Regions from separate parts of the Pseudomonas sp. 1121_17 genome, predicted to be linked through region 2. Evidence: predicted binding sites of a transcription regulator. Region 2 holds the regulator's gene; each other region holds the start of a gene.
What was found. Region 2 encodes sigma-54, which starts transcription at its own class of promoters, with help from an activator protein. Its sites were predicted from a motif close to ANTGGCATNNANNTTGCTNT; they were not measured.
Positions count from the first base shown of each region.

Region 1: FW789_RS01670 (CmpA/NrtA family ABC transporter substrate-binding protein) is a predicted target of sigma-54. The motif match lies at 1,677-1,696, and genes of this name have one in related genera.
Region 3: flgB (flagellar basal body rod protein FlgB) is a predicted target of sigma-54. The motif match lies at 2,445-2,464, and genes of this name have one in related genera.

Region 1 covers NZ_VXCX01000001.1:353,785-358,511, forward strand. Annotated here, with positions in the region: gene FW789_RS01665 (ANTAR domain-containing response regulator) at 1-410, opposite strand, end outside; gene FW789_RS01670 (CmpA/NrtA family ABC transporter substrate-binding protein) at 422-1,636, opposite strand; gene FW789_RS01675 (quinone-dependent dihydroorotate dehydrogenase) at 1,775-2,800, shown strand; gene rmf (ribosome modulation factor) at 2,898-3,113, opposite strand; gene rlmKL (bifunctional 23S rRNA (guanine(2069)-N(7))-methyltransferase RlmK/23S rRNA (guanine(2445)-N(2))-methyltransferase RlmL) at 3,660-4,727, shown strand, end outside.
Region 2 covers NZ_VXCX01000003.1:448,185-452,911, forward strand. Annotated here, with positions in the region: gene lptC (LPS export ABC transporter periplasmic protein LptC) at 9-581, shown strand; gene lptA (lipopolysaccharide transport periplasmic protein LptA) at 568-1,095, shown strand; gene lptB (LPS export ABC transporter ATP-binding protein) at 1,096-1,821, shown strand; gene FW789_RS09655 (RNA polymerase factor sigma-54) at 1,992-3,515, shown strand; gene hpf (ribosome hibernation-promoting factor, HPF/YfiA family) at 3,594-3,902, shown strand; gene ptsN (PTS IIA-like nitrogen regulatory protein PtsN) at 3,915-4,382, shown strand; gene rapZ (RNase adapter RapZ) at 4,385-4,727, shown strand, end outside.
Region 3 covers NZ_VXCX01000004.1:296,020-300,746, forward strand. Annotated here, with positions in the region: gene flgE (flagellar hook protein FlgE) at 1-801, opposite strand, end outside; gene flgD (flagellar hook assembly protein FlgD) at 829-1,530, opposite strand; gene flgC (flagellar basal body rod protein FlgC) at 1,546-1,989, opposite strand; gene flgB (flagellar basal body rod protein FlgB) at 1,992-2,399, opposite strand; gene FW789_RS11510 (autotransporter domain-containing protein) at 2,794-4,727, shown strand, end outside.

The DNA.
Region 1 (4,727 bases), on a different contig from region 2:
AGTTGCTGGTCGCGCGCCAACAGCTGAGCCTTGAGCGCCTGGTCGCTCTCGAAGCGGGCTATCGCTACATCCAGAATCGGCTGCAGGCGGCTGCTCTGAATGCCCTCGACGATGTAGGCACTGACCCCGGCGTGGATCGCTTGGCGCATCACATCCGGGTCGTGTTCGTCGGTGAACAGGACAATCGGCCGCGGCAGATCGCGGCTGACCAGCACAACCTGCTCCATGACATCACGCCCCGGTGACTCGGTATCGATCAAGACCACGTCCGGGCGCACCGTTTCGACGCAGGCAGGCAGGTCGATGGTTAGGCCCGTGGCCTCGATGACCTCGAAGCCGGCCTCGATCAGTGCCAGCTTGAGCCGGCCGACTTTTTTCTCTGTGTCGTCGATCAACAGGATCCGTAGCATGTTCAGCCCCTTCACCGAGCGAGATGGGCGCTAGGCGCCGGTGTCATGGCGTGCAGGTGAAAACTGCGGGCGTAGCCATGCGGGTCGCTGCCATCCCAGCGGATGCCGTCGATCAACAGGCTGCTGCGCATCGCTGATACGTCGCCTGGCAAGCCGAGCTCAGCGGCAGCGGCGCGATACAGGGCTAGCTGCTGCACCTGGTTGGCAACCGCCAGGTAGTCGGGGTCTTCGCGCAGCAAACCCCAACGGCGGAACTGGGTCATGAACCACATGCCATCGGACAGGTAGGGCTGGTTGGCCCGGCCCTGGTCATGAAAGCGCAGTGCGTGGGGGTCCTGCCAGTGATTGCGCAGCCCGTCCTGATAGTCGCCGAGCAGGCGCGGTTCAATCGTCGCCACTGCGGTATCCAGGTAGGCACTGCCGCTCAGTAGATGAGCCGTGCTACGGCGATTCTCCTGGCTCTGCTCGATAAACTGGCTGGCGGCCAATATCGCCTTGATCAGTGCACGGGCGCTGTTGGGGTACAGCTCGACGAACGCTCGCGCGCAGCCAAGGACCTTTTCCGGGTGGTCCGGCCAGATCGACTGGCTGGTGGCGAGGGTGAAACCCTGGCCCTCGGCCACCGCCTGGGCTGACCAGGGTTCGCCGACGCAAAAGCCATCGATGCGACCGGCCTGTACATGGGCGACCATTTGCGCGGGCGGCACCACGACGCTGGCGACGTCATGCAGCGGATGAATGCCCTGGCTGGCCAGCCAGTAATACAACCACATGGCGTGGGTGCCGGTAGGAAATGTCTGCGCAAAGGTCAGCTTCGCCCCTGATTGGTGCACCAGTTTTGCCAGTGCTTCAGGGCTGGTCACGCCTTTGCGCTGCAGGGCGGGGGACAGGTTGATGGCCTGGGCGTTCTGGTTCAGGCCCATCAGCACGGCCATACCGCGGCGGGCGCTGCCGCCGATGCCCAGGTGCACGGCGTAGATCAAGCCATACAGGCAATGCCCTGCATCCAGCTCGCCACTGACCAGCTTGTCGCGCATGCCGGCCCAGGAGGCCTGGCGCTTGAGGTTGAGGGTCAGGCCTTGCTGCTGGGCGAAGCCCTGAGTGGCGGCTACCACTACCGAAGCGCAGTCGGTAAGGGGCATGAAACCGATATCGAGGCTGGGTTTTTCCGGCGCGTCACTACCGTTGACCCAGGCCAGAGGTGTTGCGTGGGGAGCTGTATTCACAAAAATCCTCGCCTGTACCGAGTAGGCTTTGCCTGCTGTTGAAGCAAGGCATATGCCAGACGGTCAGCAAAGGCCTGTCGCGCCAGCGGCGTGCTGGCTATAATCGCCGCCTCACTCATCCCCGAGTCTTGCCCGCCCATGTATAACCTGGCCCGCCAGCTGCTGTTCAAGCTTTCTCCGGAAACCTCCCACGACCTGTCCCTGGACCTGATTGGAGCCGGTGGCCGGCTGGGGCTCAATGGCTTGCTATGCAAGCAGCCGGCGCCATCGCCAGTAACGGTGATGGGCTTGAACTTCGCCAACCCGGTCGGGCTGGCGGCGGGTCTGGACAAGAACGGCGCGGCCATCGATGGCTTTGCCCAGCTGGGCTTCGGCTTTGTCGAAATCGGTACCGTGACGCCACGCCCGCAGCCGGGCAACCCCAAGCCGCGGCTGTTTCGTCTGCCTGAGGCAACGGCGATCATCAACCGCATGGGCTTCAACAACCTGGGCGTCGATCATCTGCTGGAGCGGGTGCGTGCCTCGCGCTTCGATGGCGTGCTGGGGATCAACATCGGCAAGAACTTCGACACGCCGGTCGAGCGCGCGGTGGACGATTACCTGATTGGCCTGGAGAAGGTCTACAACGACGCCAGCTACATCACCGTCAATGTCAGCTCGCCGAATACCCCGGGCCTGCGCTCGCTGCAGTTCGGTGACTCGCTCAAGCAGTTGCTGGATGCGCTTGCGGTGCGCCGCGAGCAGCTTGCCACTGAGTATGCCAAGCGTGTGCCGCTGGCGATCAAGATTGCCCCGGACATGACCGACGAAGAAACCGCGCTGGTAGCTGCGGCGCTGCTGGAGTCGGGCATGGATGCAGTGATCGCAACCAATACCACGCTGTCCCGTGAAGGCGTCGAGAGCCTGCCGTATGGTGCTGAAGCCGGTGGCCTGTCGGGTGCGCCAGTGCTGGCCAAGAGTACCCATACAGTCAAGGTGCTGGCAGGGGAGTTGGCCGGGCGGATGCCGATCATCGCCGCAGGTGGGATAACCGAAGGCCGTCACGCAGCTGAGAAAATCGCTGCCGGTGCCAGCTTGGTACAGATCTATTCGGGCTTCATCTATAAGGGCCCGGCGCTGATTCGCGAAGCAGTCGATGCCATTGCAGCAATGCCACGGGGCTGATCAGCGGGTATAAAAAAGGGCCCCTTTAAGGGGCCCCTGGGCCGTAGCCCGCCGCCCGGATGGGGCGTGCATGGTGACTCGAATTCAGATTCCCTGATCAGCCAACGGCGTGATTTTCGTTGAGTCTATGGATGCCAGCAGTGCCGGTCATGCCGTCCCAGTTATCTCCGCGACCCTCCCGCCAGCCGTTTATCCAGGCCTGACGTACGGATGCTAGGGTGAAAGGGCAAAGTTCGCGAGATTTGCCGGTGACCCCATACTGGTAGCCACGTGAATATGCTCTTTCCAACGGATCACGCTTAAGTCTTCTCATAGGGTGTTGCCCTCACTTGTTGACTGTAATGTCCCGTCGGCCTCACAGAGGCCGGGCAGAATCTTTCTGCCGGTTTGCGCTCGCTGCCGGCGTGGCGAGCTTGAAGTGCCGTTTCGTTGCGAAGCGGCCTGTGATCAGTTCTAACCAATGAAAGTCACAGTGTGAATGATCGTTTTGTCATAAGGACGTAACGTTTCTGTAGGTGAAGTGATAAGTAAATAAATGCGACTCAACCTTGTTTGAGCAAATGCCCGCTGTGATCGGGGTTTAGCCGCACTGGCCGCTATTTAGCCAGCGTCGTCAAAAAACGGCTGAATTAATTTGAAATGCGACGAAGGGTCATTTTAATGACCTGGCGCAAGAATTTTTCGTACTGCTCGACGATCAAAGGCTGCTTTCACCCTTGGGTGCATGCACAATTGTCGGGCGGCCAGGCCTTCGCGAATCACGCAAGGCCACCCGAGCGCCTGAAAAGGGCGCTCGGGAAAACCCTGACGGACGATGCGTCGTCCCGTCACTCAAATAGCCATAGGCACTGGAATACTCATGTCGGACCGTTTCGAACTTTACCTCACCTGCCCCAAGGGCCTAGAAGGCCTGCTCGCCGATGAGGCCCGAGGCCTCGGCCTTGAGGACGTGCGTGAGCACACCTCGGCCATTCGTGGCGAGGCCGACATGGAAACCGCCTACCGCTTGTGCCTATGGTCCCGCTTGGGCAACCGCGTACTGCTGGTGCTCAAACGCTTTGCGATGAAAAATGCCGATGACCTCTACGACGGCGTCAATGCCGTCGAATGGCAGGATCATCTGCTCGCCGATGGCTCGCTGGCCGTGGAGTTCAGCGGGCATGGTTCGGGCATCGACAACACCCACTTTGGTGCGCTGAAGGTCAAGGATGCCATCGTCGACAAGCTGCGCGACAAAGACGGCCTGCGCCCGTCAGTCGACAAGCTGAATCCGGACATGCGTGTGCACCTGCGCCTGGATCGTGGTGAAGCGATCCTCTCGCTCGACCTCTCTGGGCACAGCCTGCACCAGCGCGGCTATCGCCTGCAGCAGGGCGCCGCGCCGCTCAAGGAAAACCTCGCCGCAGCGGTGCTGATTCGTTCCGGCTGGCCGCGCATTGCTGCCGAAGGCGGCGCGCTGGCTGACCCGATGTGCGGTGTCGGTACCTTCCTCGTCGAGGCCGCGATGATCGCCGCCGATATTGCGCCCAACCTCAAGCGCGAGCGTTGGGGCTTCAGCGCCTGGCTTGGCCACGTGCCGGCGTTGTGGCGCAAGGTTCATGACGAAGCAACCCAGCGCGCCGAAGCCGGCCTGGCCAAGCCGCCGCTGTGGATTCGCGGTTACGAAGCCGACCCACGGCTGATTCAGCCGGGTCGCAACAACGTCGAACGGGCCGGCCTGAGCGACTGGATCAAGATCTATCAGGGTGAGGTCGGCACGTTTGAACCGCGTCCGGACCAGAACCAGAAAGGTCTGGTCATTAGCAACCCGCCTTACGGCGAGCGTCTGGGCGACGAGGCCAGTTTGCTCTACCTCTACCAGAACCTGGGCGAGCGTCTGCGCCAGGCGTGTCTGGGCTGGGAGGCGGCGGTGTTCACCGGCGCGCCT
Region 2 (4,727 bases):
GGCCGCACATGTTCAGCAAAAAAGCTAAAAACATCGCGCTGCTGGGGCTGATCGCTGCCCTGCTGGTAGCGGTCGGCTACTGGAACGTCAGCCCCGAGAGCTTCCTCGACAAGCCACAGGCGCAGGTCGACGAAAGCGCCATCGACTACTATGCGATCAATGCCCACAGCGTGCAGTTCTTGCCTGACGGCAAGATGCAATATGAAATGACCGCCGACAAGGTCGAGCACCTCAAGGCCAGCGAAGTCACACTGCTGACCACGCCAGACCTGCACATGTATCGCGGCACCGCGTATCCCTGGCATGTCCAGAGCGTGCGTGCGGAGGTCAACCCGGATGGCACCGAGGTCGAGCTGATCGACAAGGTACGGGTTGCTCGCACCGACGAAAAACAACGCGAAACCATCATTACCAGCACGCGCATGACGGTGTTCCCGCAGAAGCAATATGCGCAGACCGAGCAAGCCGTTAGAATCGACGGCGCCGGCGGCACCACCACCGGCGTTGGCATGAAAGCGTATTTGAAAGACGGCAGGATGGACCTGCTGTCCAACGTAAGAGGACAGTATGAGGCTCGTTAAAACCCTCCCTTTTTTGCTCAGCCTGAGCGCAGCACTGGGAAGCGCGAGCGCCTTGGCCCTGCCGAACGATCGTGACCAGCCAATTCGTATCCAGGCCGACGACGCTCACCTGGATGACAAACAAGGCGTAGCTACCTACCGCGGCGACGTGATCATCACCCAAGGTTCGATGATGATCAAAGGCAACACCGTGACCATGACCCGTGCCGCCAATGGCGACATCGACGTGGTGACTTCGGTGGGCAACCTGGCCTACTTCGAGCAACAGCAGGACGCCGCCAAGCCCGACAAGATGAAAGGCTGGGCCGTGACGATTCAATACCAGGCGCAAAAAGACACGGTGATTCTGACCGACCGCGCCAAGGTCGAGAATGAAAGCAACACCACCGAAGGCGAGAAGATCGTCTACAACACCAAGTCCCAGGTGGCAACCGCAGGCAATGCCGGTGGCGCCGCCACGACCAAGCGTCCGCGCATCGACATGGTGATCCAGCCGAAGAAGAAGGCCGAGTAAATGGCGACTCTCAAAGCCCAGCATCTGGCCAAGAGCTACAAGGGCCGCCAGGTGGTTCGCGACGTCAGCCTGTCGATCGACAGCGGCCAGATCGTCGGCTTGCTCGGCCCCAACGGTGCCGGCAAGACCACCTGCTTCTACATGATCGTAGGCCTGGTTCAGGCCGATCAGGGCCGCGTGCTGATCGACAACAATGACGTCAGCCACCAACCCATGCACGGCCGCGCCCGTGCCGGGATTGGCTACCTGCCGCAGGAAGCGTCGATCTTCCGCAAGCTGTCGGTTGCCGACAACATCATGGCGATCCTCGAAACGCGCAAGGAACTCGACCGTGACGGCCGTCGCAAGGAGCTGGAAAGCCTGCTGCAGGAATTCCATATCAGCCACATCCGCGACAACCTCGGCATGAGCCTTTCCGGTGGCGAACGCCGCCGTGTCGAGATTGCCCGCGCCCTGGCCACCGCACCCAAGTTCATCCTGCTGGATGAACCGTTCGCTGGCGTCGACCCGATCTCGGTAGGTGACATCAAGCAGATCATTCATCACCTCAAGGCCAAGGGCATCGGTGTGTTGATCACCGACCACAACGTCCGCGAGACGCTGGATATCTGTGAGACAGCCTACATCGTCAACGATGGTCAACTGATCGCCGAAGGCGATGCCGAGACCATTCTGGCTAACGATCTGGTCAAGGAAGTCTACCTGGGCCACGAGTTCCGGCTCTGAGGCCCTTGCCTGGGCACTGGCAGCAGCAAGCTAAAACAGCTTAAGTGTTACAGTGCTCTAGGCAAACGCTACAAATTAAGGCATATAACTTGCTTGAAATTGGCGCCGCGGCGCCCTTCGTGTAGTGGATGGCGCAGATGCGCCGGCGGACAAGGTATTAAGCCCAAGCTATGAAACCATCGCTCGTCCTAAAAATGGGCCAGCAACTGACGATGACCCCGCAGTTGCAACAGGCCATTCGTCTGCTTCAGCTCTCGACCCTGGACCTCCAACAGGAAATTCAGGAAGCGCTGGAATCCAACCCGATGCTCGAACGCCAGGAAGACGGCGAAGACTTCGACAACAGCGACCCGCTGGCCGACAGTGCCGAAAGCAAGCCAAGCGCCGAAAACCTGGACAACAGCTTCCAGGACAGCGGTTTTCAGGATGGCAGCCTGCAGGAAGGCAGCGCCGCCAGTCAGAACCTTGAAGAAGGCGACTGGAACGAGCGCATTCCCAACGAACTGCCGGTCGACACAGCCTGGGAAGATGTCTACCAGACCAGCGCCAGCAGCCTGCCCAGCAACGACGATGACGAGTGGGACTTCACCACCCGCACCTCTGCCGGCGAGAGCCTGCAAAGCCACCTGCTGTGGCAGCTGAACCTGGCGCCGATGTCCGATACCGATCGCCTGATTGCAGTAACGCTGATCGACAGCATCAACCAGCAAGGCTATCTGGAAGACACCCTCGAAGAAATCTGCGCAGGCTTTGACCCGGAGCTCGACATCGAGCTCGATGAAGTCGAGGCCGTGCTGCACCGTATTCAACAGTTCGAACCCGCCGGCGTTGCCGCACGCAACCTGGGCGAGTGCCTGCTGCTGCAGCTGCGTCAGTTGCCGGCCAATACGCCTTGGTTGACCGAGGCCAAGCGCCTGGTCAGCGACTTCATCGATATGCTCGGCAGCCGCGACTACAGCCAGCTGATGCGCCGTATGAAGCTCAAGGAAGACGAACTGCGGCAGGTCATCGAGCTGGTGCAGAGCCTCAATCCGCGGCCTGGCTCGCAGATCGAGTCGAGCGAGCCGGAGTACGTGGTGCCTGACGTGATCGTGCGCAAGGACACCGACCGCTGGCTGGTCGAGCTGAACCAGGAAGCCATGCCGCGCCTGCGGGTCAACCCGCAATATGCAGGCTTTGTCCGCCGCGCCGATACCAGCGCCGACAACACCTTCATGCGCAACCAGTTGCAGGAAGCGCGCTGGTTCATCAAGAGCCTGCAGAGCCGCAACGAGACCTTGATGAAGGTCGCCACGCAGATCGTCGAGCACCAGCGCGATTTTCTCGAGTACGGCGACGAGGCGATGAAACCGTTGGTGCTGCATGACATCGCCGAAGCAGTGGGCATGCATGAGTCGACCATATCCCGCGTCACCACCCAGAAGTACATGCACACTCCGCGTGGCATCTTTGAGTTGAAATACTTTTTCTCGAGCCACGTCAGCACCTCCGAAGGCGGTGAATGCTCGTCCACGGCGATCCGCGCGATCATCAAGAAACTGGTTGCAGCGGAAAATCAGAAAAAGCCATTGAGTGACAGCAAGATCGCTGGTTTACTGGAGGCACAAGGCATCCAGGTAGCCCGTCGCACCGTCGCCAAGTACCGCGAGTCGCTCGGCATAGCACCGTCGAGTGAACGCAAGCGACTGATGTAGCCCCAGGATGTGCCACAGCGTTTTTGTGGCAGGTGCAAGACCTGCCTCTTTATGCACGGGCAACAAAGGAGAAGCTGTATGCAAGTCAACATCAGTGGACACCATGTAGAAGTAACCCCACCACTGCGCGACTACGTCGAGCAGAAGCTGAAGAGACTCGCAGGGCACTTTGACAAGATCACCAACGTCACGGTGATCATGAAAGTCGAGAAACTGCAGCAGAAGATCGAAGCGACTCTGCAGATTCCGGGCGGCGAAGTGGTTGCCAATGCCGAAGATCTAGACATGTATGCAGCCATCGACAATTTGGCTGACAAGCTCGACCGCCAACTGAAAAAACACAAGGAAAAACAGCAAAGTCTCCTGCAAGGTGCAGCTGCTCGCTGATCCCCCTCATCCATGATCCGACTTGAAACCATTCTGACCCCCGGCCGTTCCTTGGTGAACGTGCCGGGCGTCAGCAGTAAGAAACGCGCCCTCGAAGAAATCGCCAAGGTCGTAGCCAGCGAAGTCAGCGAGCTCGACCAGCAAGAAGTCTTCGAGAAGCTGATCGCCCGCGAAAAACTGGGCTCCACCGGGTTTGGCAATGGCATCGCCATTCCGCACTGCCGCCTCAAGGGCTGCGCCAATCCGGTCAGCGCCCTGCTCCACCTGGATCATCCAATCGACTTCGATGCCATCGATGGCGCCCCGGTGGACCTGCTGTTCGTCCTGCTGGTGCCCGAAGCTGCCACCGATGCTCACCTTGAGCTGTTGCGCCAGATTGCCAGCATGCTCGATCGCGAAGACGTGCGTAAGCGTCTGCGCGCTGCGAGCAACAACGAGGCCTTGTACCAGGTCGTCCTGGACGTGCAAAACGGGAGCTGAGCATGCGCCTGATCATCGTCAGCGGCCGCTCTGGCTCCGGCAAGAGCACTGCACTTGCCGTGCTGGAAGACAATGGCTTCTACTGCATCGACAACCTGCCCGCCGGGTTGCTGCCGCAGCTGGCTGAAAACACGTTGATCAATACCGAGCTGATGCAGCCCAAGGTTGCCGTCTCGATTGATGCGCGCAACCTGCCAGGCCATCTGTCACGCTTCCCCGAGCTGCTCGAGGATGCCCGCGCACGGCACATCCAGTGCGATGTGCTGTACCTGGACGCCGACGAAGACACCCTGCTCAAGCGCTTCTCCGAAACGCGCCGGCGTCACCCACTGACCAACGCCAATC
Region 3 (4,727 bases), on a different contig from region 2:
ACCAGCAGGCAGGCCTGCCTGATCGGCGGCCATGGAAGCAACACTGCCATCTTCGTTGAAGCTGACAGTACCGACCAGCGGTGCGGTGCTGGTTGGGTCCATCGGGTTACGGCCATCGATCAAGGTGTACATGGTCCATTCGTTCTTGTCGGTCTTGCGATAGAACTGCTCCATGGTGTGCTCGTTGCCCTGACTGTCGTAAACCTTGGTCGGGAACGACTTGGTGTACGAGGTTTCGTCAGACGGGTCGAAGACGATGTCACCCGGGCCAGGCGGGGAAGCCGGCAGCGGGATCGAGGTGGCCGAGGAGTTGAGGTTGATGCCCTGATCGATCAGGGTGGTGGCCTTTGGCGCCAGCGCCGAGGTGTCGATCCTCAGGTCGGTGAGGATGCCCTTCTGGATCTTGCCGTTGGAGTCAGCGGCATAGCCCTGCAGACGCAGACCATCGGAGGTCACCACGAAGTTGTCTTTGTTGTTCTGGAACGCACCGGCACGGGTGTACACCTGACTGCCATTGTCCGAGAGCACGAAGAAGCCCTGACCCTGGATACCCATGTCGAGCACGTTGCCGGTGTTGTTGACGTCACCCTGGCTGAACTGCTGCGAGACCGCCGCCAGACGCACACCGTTGCCGATCTGGTTCTTGCCCACACCGAGGCGGTTGGCGCCGGCGTAGACGTCGGCAAATTCCGCACGGGAAGACTTGAAGCCGGTGGTGTTGACGTTGGCAATGTTGTTGCCGGTAACGTCGAGTTGCTTGTTGGCTGCGTACAGACCGCTAAGGCCGATATTGAAAGACATGCTGTTGCTCCTTGTGCCGTTCTGGCCTTAGATACCGATGGTTTGTACGTCGGAGAGAGAGACCTTGCCGACGCCGGCAAGGTTGAGCACCATTTCGCCGCTGGCGCTGAAACTGACGCTGGTGACCTTGGCCGGCAACAGCGTATTCATCTGTACCGACTTGCCCTCGAAGGTGGTGCTGGCAGTGAAGGTGTAAGTACCTGGATCGACCTTGACGCCCTTGTCGTTGGTGCCATCCCAGATGAAGTCGGCGTAACCGGCTTTCTGCTCACCCAGCTCGATGGTCTTGACGGTGTTGCCGTCCTTATCCTTGACCGTGATCTTGGCTTCGCTGATGGCCTGCGGCACAACGATCTGGCCGTTGAAGCTATCGGCGGTGTCGACCACGGCCTTGTCGTTCTGCACGACCACCGAACGACCGACCAGCGACGACGCCTGCAGCGCCTGCGACGAGCCGAGCGAACTGGTAATGCTGTTGACCGACTCGTTCAGCGAGGTGATGCCTTCAAGGCTGCTGAACTGCGCCAGCTGAGCGACGAACTCACCGTTCTCCTGCGGATCGAGCGGGTTCTGGTGCTGCATCTGGGTAACCAGCAGTTGCAGAAACGCGTCCTTGCCCAGCGAATCGGTGCCGGTCTTGGAGGCGGTGTCGGTGGCCGTTTTCTTGGTGCCGGTACTGACACCAGAAGCCGTGATCACGTCATTGAGGTTGGTACTGTTGATAGCCATGGTCCGGATTCCTTATCACTGACCCAGGGTCAGTACCTTCTGCATCATGGTCTTGGCAGTGTTCATCAGCTCAGCATTGGTCTGGAACGAACGGTTCGCCGAGATCATGTCAGCCATTTCTTCGACCACGTTGACGTTCGGGTAGTAGACGTAGCCGTCCTTGTTGGCCGCCGGGTGATTAGGCTGGTAGCGGGCTTCCAGATTGCTCTGGTCTTCGATGATGCCCGTCACCTGCACGCCCTGCCCCGCTTCACCCTGGTCCTCGAACAACGACTGCCCCATGCCGGCCTGAGCCTGCTGGAAGGTGGTGGCGAACACGGGGTGACGTGCGCGGTAGGTCTGATCGATGCTCGACGAGACCGTCTCGGCGTTGGCAATGTTCGAAGCGACGGTGTTGAGGCGGGTGTTCTGCGCGCTCATGCCGCTACCGGCGATATTGAAAACGTTGGAAAGGGACATGGTTACTCTCCGCGCAGGGCCGATACCAGCCCTTTGAATTTACTGTTGAGCAAAGTGAAGCTGGCCTGGAAACCGATCGCGTTTTCGGTGTAGTTGGCCTGCTCGACCTGAGCGTCGACGGTGTTCTGGTCGACCGACGGCTGTGTCGGCGTGCGGTACTTGAGGGCTTCGTCGCCCATGGCCAGACCTTGCGCATCGATGTGGCGGGTGTTGGTGCGGTCGAGCGCGAAGCGGCCGTTTTGCTGCTTGTCGCTCTCGGCAGCGAGCACCGACGAAAAGTCCATGTCACGCGCCTTGTAGTTGGGCGTGTCGGCGTTGGTGATGTTGTTGGCCAGGACTTCTGCGCGCTGGGCGCGGAAACCCAAGGCTTTTTCATGGATGCCAAGCGCTTTGTCGAAACTGATGCTCATGGATGCAAACCTTCGCCGGTGGGCCGGAGTGACGTTGGCGAAGTTATAGCAAGGCTTGTGCCAAAGAGCTGGAAGGCACGGAATCAGGGCGTTCAGCCTTGCTTGGGAGCATATGGATGCCAGAAAAGCGGCAAAGTGCTTCCGCTTAATGGGGGGCGGGCGGCAATAATTAGGCGGCAAAAGCGGCAAATCAAAAAATTGACGCCAACGAAAATATCAATTGGCCACTATTTTAGGATAGGATTCGCGCCGCGCAAACATGCGGCCCCTCAGGCCGTAGTCGCCTGACTTACTGCCTAGAGCCATGCATGGATGCGCACCGTTTGCTCCCCCGTTTTTCAAGGACAGAACCGTGGCTCCCGTTATCTTCCGCAAGACCCTGCTGGCCCTGGCCATCACCTCCAGCGCCCTCCCCGCCTTTGCCGTACCGCTCGCCAACCAGGTGGTCAACCTGACCAACGCCGGCTTCAAGAGCGAGCACCAGACTCACTATGGCAATCTCGAATTCACCGGCAGCTACACCGGCGGCAGCGATGAAGACGCCATTGAACTGAACGGCTCGACGATTACCGGCGACCTGATCCTCAACAGCACCATCGACAGCAGCGGCGACTTTGCCGGCGGCGTGGACATGGACAGCTGGGAAGATGGCCTGAGCTGGGCACGCAACGACATCGCCGGCGACGTCATCAACAAAGGCAGCATCAGCGCCACCGGCGGCGGCGCCAACGCGCTGATGATCGATCCAGCGCGGATCGGCGGCAGCCTGATCAACCAGGGTTTGCTGTCGGCCATCGGCGAGCCACTGACCGACGGCGGCGGCACCGATGTCGCTCGCGCGCTGGACTTCTCCGGCACCTCGCTGATCGAAGGCGACCTGATCAACGCCGACAGCGGCCGTATCGTGGCCAGCGGCGAAAGCGCCCGCGGGATCAACCTCGAAGGCGGCACCATCAATGGCAAGGTGATCAACTACGGCAGCATCGTCGTCAGCGGCGAAGGCGCCACTGCCATCGACGCCACCACCAGCAAACGCGGCGACATGGTCGACCTGGCCGGCATCGAAAACCACGGCACCATCATCGCCACCGGCAACGACGCCAACGGCATCATGCTCGACGGCGCCAGCCTGAGCACCGCCGATGGCGTACACCTGCTCAACACCGGCACCATCATTGCCGAAGACGCGGCAATCACCATCGGCAACGTCGACTTCGACGGCCCGGGCCTGCAACCTCAGTACCAGTTGCACGGTGATCTGAACATCTTCAACAGCGGCACCATCATCTCTCAGGATGAAGCGATCGATGCCTCCGAAGCCAACCGCCCGGTCGAGTTGATCCTGCGCAAAGGCAGCGTGATCGTCGGCAACCTGATCGACCTGTCGAACATCGAAGTCGAGGCCGACACCTCCTTCACGGGCACCGACAGTTCCGCTGACGGCTCCAACATTCGCCTCAAGGACAACGGCTGGATCGACGTCGGTTCGGTTTCGGGCGGCAACTCGGCGACCCTGGCACTGCAGTCGGCGCACACCACCATCGACGGCAACCTGTATGTTGCTGGCAACTCGGCACTGGGCCTGACCCTGGGCGCCGACACCAACCCTGCTCGCGCCGTCGTCAGCGTCAGCGGCACCGCTGAATTCGGCGAAGGTGCGCAACTGAAACTGACTGCACGCGGTAGTGACTTCAGCGCCAACGGCAGCCGTTTCAAGCTGATAGAGGCCGGCGAGCTGCAAGGTGCTCCGCTGGTCACCAGCACCTCGGCACTGCTCGATGTCGACACCAGCGCTGTCGAAGGCAACACGGTCGTGGCGGTGGTCACCACCAAGAATCAGCAAGGCATCGACCACGTGCTGGATCTGAATGGCGGCACCATCAACCACAAACGCGCGCTCGGCGCCCTGGCCAAGGACGGCGTCCTCGCCAAGCTTGCCGCCAATGACCCCCTGCTGCGCGCTGCGGCCAACGCCGACAGCAAGCAGCTGGCCAAGATTGCCGAACAGCTGACCCCGGAAACCAACGGCGGTGCTACCCAGGCAGCGACCACCAGCCAAAGCCTGGTCAACGGCGTGACCACCAGCCGCACCAGCGGCCTGCGCGGCGCTTCGTCGGGCGACACGCTCCAGCAGACCGGCGTGTGGATTCAGTCGCTGTACAGCGATGCGAGCCAAGGCCAGCGCGACGGCATTGCCGGCTACAACGCCTACAGCCGCGGCATCGCGGTAGGTGCTGATGGCAAGCTCAACGACCAGCTGACCCTGGGTCTGGCGTATAGCTTCATCAATACCGACGTAAACGGCAAAAGCGGCAACCAGACCGAAGT